DNA from 2 places in the Neobacillus sp. NPDC093182 genome. Region 1 is predicted to be linked to the other one. Evidence: predicted binding sites of a transcription regulator. Region 1 holds the regulator's gene; the other holds the start of a gene.
The links. The regulator Rex, encoded in region 1, represses fermentation and respiration genes when NADH is low (regulators of the CRP and FNR family bind a similar motif). The targets are predictions, from matches to a motif close to TTGTGAAATATTTCACAA.

Region 2: a site for Rex is predicted at 2,737-2,754, ahead of ACIQAA_RS06580 (DoxX family membrane protein). Genes of this name have one in related genera too.

Annotation. Positions count from the first base shown of each region.
Region 1 covers NZ_JBIVOI010000021.1:114,625-118,814, forward strand. The annotation lists gene groES (co-chaperone GroES) at 1-36, opposite strand, end outside; gene ACIQAA_RS28515 (CPBP family intramembrane glutamic endopeptidase) at 318-1,040, shown strand; gene ACIQAA_RS28520 (YdiK family protein) at 1,037-1,237, shown strand; gene ACIQAA_RS28525 (redox-sensing transcriptional repressor Rex) at 1,288-1,941, opposite strand; gene moaC (cyclic pyranopterin monophosphate synthase MoaC) at 1,973-2,470, opposite strand; gene ACIQAA_RS28535 (ABC-F family ATP-binding cassette domain-containing protein) at 2,658-4,190, shown strand, end outside.
Region 2 covers NZ_JBIVOI010000002.1:405,482-409,671, reverse strand. The annotation lists gene ACIQAA_RS06600 (NCS2 family permease) at 1-48, opposite strand, end outside; gene ACIQAA_RS06595 (nucleotidyltransferase domain-containing protein) at 174-968, opposite strand; gene ACIQAA_RS06590 (hypothetical protein) at 1,189-1,635, shown strand; gene ACIQAA_RS06585 (hypothetical protein) at 1,868-2,098, shown strand; gene ACIQAA_RS06580 (DoxX family membrane protein) at 2,141-2,653, opposite strand; gene ACIQAA_RS06575 (MBL fold metallo-hydrolase) at 2,968-3,675, shown strand; gene ACIQAA_RS06570 (TetR/AcrR family transcriptional regulator) at 3,691-4,190, shown strand, end outside.

The sequences.
Region 1 (4,190 bases):
CTCAATGACAATACGATCACCTAGTGGTCTTAACAAATCAAACAACCTCCTCAAATAGATATGTAATTCTGACTTATTAGCACTCTCTTAACTTGAGTGCTAACACAATTCTTATAATAATAAATGGAAAAAAATTTTGCAAGTATGAAGCAGCAATTTTTTATTATTTTTTGCAACCTTACAAGTATGTGATTTACACGTGGGAATATACATAGTTTTTCCGATAACCTTAAAAATTGAAACAACCTTGCTTTTATTAGTACAATGAAGAATAGGGTAAAATATTTTCATTAGCTGCTTAAAGGAGATTTATTAATTTGAAAAGGGAATATTGGATTATTTTAATTGTCTATATAGCCATGCAGTTATCAAGCCTAGTGGGAATTCCAGGACTGATGTTCCTATTTGGCTACTTAGGAATAAATCAAGGGCTCGTTGTCCCCTATTGGTTAATTTTCAGCTTCACCCTTGCTCTGGTTATTATTCTTTTCTTATTACGAAGAGAAATAAAGAAACCAGGGTTGAATGAAAGAGGCAGTTCCTTTGGCTTTGCTGCCATCTGGGCTGTATTTGGTGTCTTCCTAGCCTTATTTGCCCAAGCTCTCGCTGCGAATATTGAACGGCTGATCGGGGTTGAAATGGGCTCAGAAAACACACAGCAAATTCTCAACATCATTGAATCCTTTCCACTTGCCATCTTAGTCAGTTCAGTAATTGGCCCAATATTAGAGGAAATTGTTTTTCGAAAAATTATTTTCGGCACTCTCCATAAACGGTTTAACTTTTTCTTCTCAGCGTTAATCAGCTCGGTTATTTTCGCCTTAGCCCATATGGAACCGCATCATGTGCTTCTCTATTCTGCAATGGGCTTCACTTTTGCATTTCTCTATGTAAAAACAAAACATATCCTTGTACCGATTTTTGCCCATGTTGCGATGAATACATTAGTTGTCGTCATACAGTCCGTTTATAAAGATGACATTGATAAAATTATTCGTGAGGCAGAAGGTATTCAAAACTTTATCGGAGGCTTTCTATGAGACGATCACCCTTGTTTTCCGGAATCATTTATATTGTACTTGGCTGCTTATTTACTTATTTTGCAGTTGAAGATGTCACCCAAAACGGATGGGGGTTCTTCAGTTACCTGCTCGTTTTACTTGCCACCTTTGACTTCGGATCTGGTTTAAGAATGATTTTCTTTTACAATAGATATAAAGACAAAATAAAAAAGTAGGATCATTAAAAAGCCTTTTCACTTTACTTGTGAAAAGGTCTTTTTTGTTTTTATTCTTCTATTTCCTCTGTAGGGTAGTGCTTCAGGAAGTAAATAAGTGATTGTAATTCAACAGCCAAGTCGATATGATGAACGCGAATAGATGAAGGAACATTTAACCTTGCAGGCGTGAAATTCAATATCGCCTTAATATTAGATTGTACGAGTCGATCCGTAATCAGCTGAGCCACTGGTGCAGGTACGGTCAGGATGGCAACATGGATTTCATCATTGCTTAAAACCTTCTCGAGCTCATCCATATGAAACACAGGCACATCTCGGATCGTTGTTCCCATTTTGTTCGGATCAACATCAAAAGCACATTCAATTTTTGTATTATTATTTTTTAAAAAGTTATAGTTTAGAAAGGCGGTTCCAAGATTTCCTACACCAATTAACGCTACTTTTGTTAATTCATCTTGATCTAGTGTTTTCCGAAAGAACGTTAATAGGTAGTTGACATTGTAGCCATATCCCTTTTTCCCTAAGGCACCAAAATAAGAAAAATCCCGGCGAATCGTTGCCGAATCCACCTTCACTGCCTCACTTAATTCCGCAGACGAAACCCTCTGTTTACCGGAAGAATGCAGATTCTTTAAAAATCGATAATATAAGGGCAGCCGTTTTGCTGTCGCTTGTGGTATTTTCATTGTTTCATTACTCATATTCTCCCACCCCTCATAAATAGTTGTTCATTTATCTAACTTGTTCTGTTCGGTGGAAATCCCCATTTTTCCCGCCGGTTTTTTCAACCAGATAGGTTTTTCCAATGACCATACCTTTATCCACTGCTTTACACATATCATAAACAGTTAAAGCACAAGTGGACGCAGCTGTTAACGCTTCCATTTCAACACCTGTATTTCCTTTTGTTTTGACAGAAGCTGCAATATTTAATGTAAAAGCCGTATCATGTTCTTTTTCCCAGGAGAAGGATATATTTACCCCCGTCAAAGGTATAGGATGGCACATCGGGATTAAGTCCCAGGTTTTCTTTGCCCCCATCACGGCAGCAACTTGTGCTACTGCAAGAACATCGCCCTTTTTCATTTCATTATTTGTTATTTTTTCATATATTTCTTTACTAACCGTAATGCTGGAATGAGCAAGTGCCGTACGAGCACTTTCTGGCTTATCACTAACGTCCACCATTTTCGCTCTTCCTTCTTCGTTAAAATGAGTAAATTCAGACATAAACAATATCCTCCCACAAAATCATACTATATTTTTAACAATTTGTCTGTGAAACTTTGAACGAATGATGAAAAATTTACATTTCTTTCTTTCGAGATATTTTCTTATTTTCTCCAACACTAAGACACTTTATTGCCTGCATTGTTGGAATAAGGTACACTTATTTTAGTAATAGAGGTGAAAAGCAATGATATTATTACAAGTTAATCAACTAGCAAAATACTATGGTGCAGACCTAATTTTATCGAATATAAAACTAGAATTACAAACTCGGGACCGTGTTGCACTTGTCGGGCGAAACGGTGCAGGGAAATCGACATTATTAAAAATTATTGCTGGGCATTTGTCACATGATGGCGGAGAAATCATTAAGCCAAAGGGAGTAAGCATTGGTTATTTAGCCCAGAATACAGGACTAGAGTCGAATTTGTCGATCTGGGATGAAATGCTGACAGTTTTCGACGAACTGAGAAGTATGGAAGCAGCAATTCGACACCTCGAGGTTCAAATGTCAGATCCTGCTGCTATTGAGGACACTAGCAGATACGAGAGAATCCTAAATGAGTACGATCAGCTGCAAGTGAAATTTAAAGAGCAGGGCGGTTATCAGTATGAAGCAGATATTCGCTCCATCCTGCACGGATTGAATTTCCACGATAGTGCGGTCATGATCTCTTCCTTAAGCGGCGGACAGAAAACGCGCCTTGCCTTGGGGAAACTACTTTTAACCAAGCCAGATATTTTAATCCTGGACGAGCCTACCAACCATCTTGATATTGATACTTTATCTTGGCTCGAACAGTATTTACAAGGCTATGATGGGGCGATCTTAATTGTGTCCCATGACCGTTATTTTCTAGATAAAGTCGTAACGCAGGTTTATGAAGTTTCACGTAAGCAAATTCAAAAATTCATTGGAAACTATAGTGCATATCTAGACCAAAAAGCTGCCAATTATGAACGCGATTTAAAGCTATATGAGAAGCAGCAGCAGGAGGTTGCTAATCTTCAAGATTTTATCCAGCGCAACCTAGCCCGTGCGTCTACGACGAAACGAGCTCAGAGCCGGCGTAAAAAACTTGAGAAAATGGATTTGATGGACCGTCCATTAGGGGATGAGAAATCTGCCACCTTCTCCTTTGAAATTGAGAAACAAACCGGAAATGATGTACTGACAGTGGACTCCTTAGCAGTTGGTTATGATGGACAAAATGTATCTGAGAATATTTCGTTGCGGGCATATCGAGGTGAAAGCATTGCCTTAGTTGGTCCAAACGGAATTGGAAAGTCTACTCTTTTAAAAACCATCATCAAAAAACTGCCTGCACTAGCTGGCACTATTCAATATGGTGCAAATCTAGCAATTGGGTATTATGACCAGGAACAGGCAGAGTTGACCTCGAATAAGCGCGTTCTTAATGAACTTTGGGATGATTGGCCTTTAAAAAGTGAAAAAGAAATACGGACCGTCTTAGGTAACTTCCTGTTTTCAGGAGACGATGTATTAAAAATCGTTTCAACATTAAGCGGCGGTGAAAAAGCAAGATTGGCACTGGCCAAATTAATGCTGGAGAAGGCAAATGTTTTAATATTGGACGAGCCTACGAACCATCTAGATCTCGACAGTAAAGAGGTACTTGAAAATGCACTAGTCGACTACCCTGGGACGATTATTTTTGTATCTCACGATCGATACTTTATTAACAGAATAGCCACCAAG
Region 2 (4,190 bases), on a different contig from region 1:
AAGCAGTTCTGTTTTTGTATTTGTTTGGTTTTCTTTTAGTTTAAACATAAGGCTCCTCCAAAACACGAACGTTTTTTGACAACCTTTATATAATATTCGTTTTTAGTGTGTTTTTCAAGCTTTCCTTGAAAAATAAAAACTGCCACAATCTTTAATAGTGGCAGTTTTATATGTTAACCCCAAACTTCCTCAAGTGTTTCTCGAAACAATTGATTTAAGAGTTCGGTTGGGTCGGATTTATTTACTGATACTTCCCTTGCATATTTCTCTAAATGGTCAATCTCGGCTTCAACGAAGTGATTGATGAGCTCAGTTCTAGGATTTGGATCAAGAACTTCACCCGCTTTTTTTAGCATGATAATATCGTCGAGTACTAGTTTAATCTCCCTGGTTGGAAGGTTATCCTCGACCAGTTGAGTAAATTTAATTGGGGGAAATGCATGGTGCATTTCAATCCATCTCGCTGCTAACAGCGGGCGGAATATGTTGAAATATCTTTTTATTTTAACTTCCTCCCGATTTAAATAATCTCTGTAATTACCTTTTGCCATTTTTAAATAATGGTAAATACCAGATGTAGGAGAAAAAATTTGGCTTTCTAACTCTTTCATTTTATTGATTGCAGAGGACCCCTGGTAGTAAATGATATTTGAATGCAGCCATTCCAGCAGCGGCGGATTCGATTTGCGAAATAACCGCAATGCTTTGGCTAGTTCCCAGCCATTCAAGTCCAGCAGTTTGTCTACTTGGATGGAAAGCTTATCATGCTTCGGGACTTCCAGCACATCGCGCTTTTGATCGATAGAGAGGTACCATTCCTTTTTATGAACATAAATAAATCGGACATCATAATCGCTATCAATGGAGGGAAAGCCCCAGGCTCTGCTGCCTGATTCACAGGCATATAGGATTTTTACATCATACTCTTTTTCAATTTGTTTGAGTACCTTTAAGATATGTTCTAACAATTATAAAACCTCATTTACCTTTTGTTAAGTTGCTGCTTTCCATATCATTTCCATAGTTAATATAAAACCTATTATAATACAGTATAGTATGTCATCTTGACACGTTGTATCCTTTCTTCTGACTTGTCTATTGATAACCTGGGAATAACGTCCTTATTCTTGAATATATAAACAATAAGGCATTATTCCTTTTTTAGTTATTTTAATAGGGGGAGATGTGATGTTATCAAGGCAAATAATTATCTATTTCCTGCTTTGTATCATTGCGATTGTTATGGTTAGGGAATTTACATTTAGTCCTGAGTCCTTTTCAGATAATGGTAATCCTGTCATTCTTATTTTTCCATTCGTCGTGTTGACATTTGCTCTTTTTGGATATGAGTTGTTTTTAAAACTTAAGGAAGCGTCATTTAAAGCTTCCACTTTGCGAGATATTATGGTTGGTTCCTTTATCGTCCTGCTAGCTGCAAGTGTGTTAGAATTTGCATACGTTTCCGAGTTAATTCGGAAATTAGGCGGACCGCCTGCGAATGAAGAATCAAAGATTTACAGCTTTCCGTGGTTAAATCAATACACAAATACGATCTTTGTTAATTTTCACACGTTCCTCATTTATGCTTCTATAGTAACGTTCTGCACATCATTATATCGTTGGATAAAAAAGTAATCAGCTATGATTATGAAATCCTTCCGTTTTACCTCAAAACAATAACTATAAGCCTCTTTCTTCATCTTTCAATCTGTTAAAAAATTTCTTCCTAAAACACAAATGATTTTTGTTGTTGTCCTTATGAAATTTGCCATATAATAGGGATATAAAATTCACAAAATTGTCAAATTTATTTTATTAATATAATGGAAATCTGTTAAACATAAATTGTAGATAGGGAGGGAACGGGATGATTAGAATGGCGGTTGCTGGTGTCTTGGGTTTTGTTTTAATTTTTATAGAATCGTTGATCGTGATGAAAATTAAAGGGTATCATGGAATTGAATTTGGCGGCTTGGCACCATTTATTAATGTATGGGCGATGAATTTCTTTTTAGTATTTGCTATCCTTACGCAAATTACTAATTGGTATCAGGATCGTGTAGGTTTTGAAAGCGGTGAAGAAGATAATATTTATTAATAATAAAGTGCCTCAATCAACATGTGATTGAGGCACTTTTTGTTACGCAAGTTGTTTTGCTGTTTCTTTGCCTTTGAAAACAGTTTTGCGGATGAATGGAACCACCCAGCGGTCAAGACCAATGCGGCCTGCGTTGTAACCAGCAGTTAAGATGATGAATCCTAAGAAAATGTCTGTTGGGTTATGAGATACTGTTCCTGCTAAGAAGAAAGAGAAGTTCATTACTAGTCCAAAAACAATAGCAGCTGTTGTTAAACATCCAAGCATAAGTCCTAAACCGATTAATGTTTCACCCCAAGGAACAATGAAGTTAAACACATCAATGTTTGGTAAAGCAAAGCTTTCTAGGAAGTTAACGTACCAGCCGTAAACCATGTTGCCATCTGGGCCTTTTACTGGATTAGCAACTGCTCCTTTTAAGAAACCAGAAGCATCGAACCCGCCGCCTGTTAACTTGCCTAAACCTGCAGTAAACCAAGAATACCCTAGATATAAACGTAAGACTGTTAATATTCCAGCCGCGATTTTACTTTCTCTTAAAAAGTTCATAAACATTTTAAAGCCATCTCCTTGTTAAATATGTTTTAGATATTTATTACACTGCTAATATAACAAATAAATCTTGAATTGAGGGTAAAATGCTCATTATTTCACATATCTGTAAAAAAGATTTGAACAAATTGTAAACAATGCTTTATTGCAAAATTGAATAATGCTGCTCTTCAATTCGGAAATCGCCTTTTTCGGACCTTCACTTAAGCGGTATACGAATGAAAAGGGAAGGAGTTTTTTTTACAAAAAGCTCTTGATAAAACTAATATCATTAGTTAAGATAAAACTAATGATATTAGTTAAAGGGGTTGGGGAATGTGAGGTTGCTCAATAACGGTTTTTTATATCAGGTTACATTTATGGCAAGTGTCTTTCCGGTTAATTGTTATTTGGTTGAGGAAGAGGCTGGATTAACCTTGATTGACGCAGCTCTTCCATATAGTAAGAAGGGAATAATTAAGGCTGCAGAAATGATTGGGAAACCAATTACAAAAATAATTTTGACTCATGCACATGAGGATCATGTGGGTGCACTTGATAGGATAAAGGAAGACCTTCCAGATGTACCGGTTTATATTTCGGTGAGGGATAACAGAATATTGAATGGTGACACTTCGCTTGATGCGCATGAGCACCAGACTCCAATTAAGGGCGGCGTCCCAAAGAAGCTGAAGACCAGAGCAAATGTACTATTAAAAGAAGGAGACCTAATCGGATCATTGGCAGCAATTGAAACTCCGGGGCATACACCGGGGTCGATGTCGTTCATTGATACTCGCACGAAAGCCCTGATTGCAGGAGACGCCTACCAAACTAGAGGCGGGCTAGCAGCAGCAGGAGACATGAAGCCATGGTTTCCGTTTCCAGCCCTTGGTACATGGAGTAAGGAAACTTCATTAGCTAGTGTAATGAAGTTAGTGAGTTACCAGCCTAAGCTTCTTGCTGTCGGACATGGTGAAATGCTGGAGAATCCGGCAGGGGAAATGGAAAAGGCGATTAAACGTTTTGAGCAGAAATTGAACTAAAGGAGTTAGAGATGGATGTCACCAAGACCAAAGGTTGGACTTGAAATAACAGAGATTCTGGAAGCAGCAACGGAGTTAGCGGACCAATATGGAATGCAGGAAGTTACGCTGGCAAATCTAGCGAAGAAATTAGGAATCCGTCCTCCGTCTTTATATAACCATTTTGATGGGCTGGGCGGGTTAAGAAAGAAAATGGCGATTTATGGGATAGACCGGCTGCATGCAATATTAGCTCAAGCTGCCATCGGAGTGTCTGGAGACGAAGCCGTACTGACTATAAGTAAAGCCTATATTAATTTTACACGGAAGCATCCTGGGCTCTATGAGGCAACCTTGATGGCACCGGATATGGAAGATGCGGACATTCAGCATGCCGGTTCTAAAATCGTTGACCTCACTGTGCGTGTTTTACAGGCGTATAGATTAGAAGGGGACACTGCCTTACATGCAGTACGAGGGCTTCGAAGCATTTTACACGGCTTTTCCTCATTAGAAAAGAGTGGCGGATTTAAAAT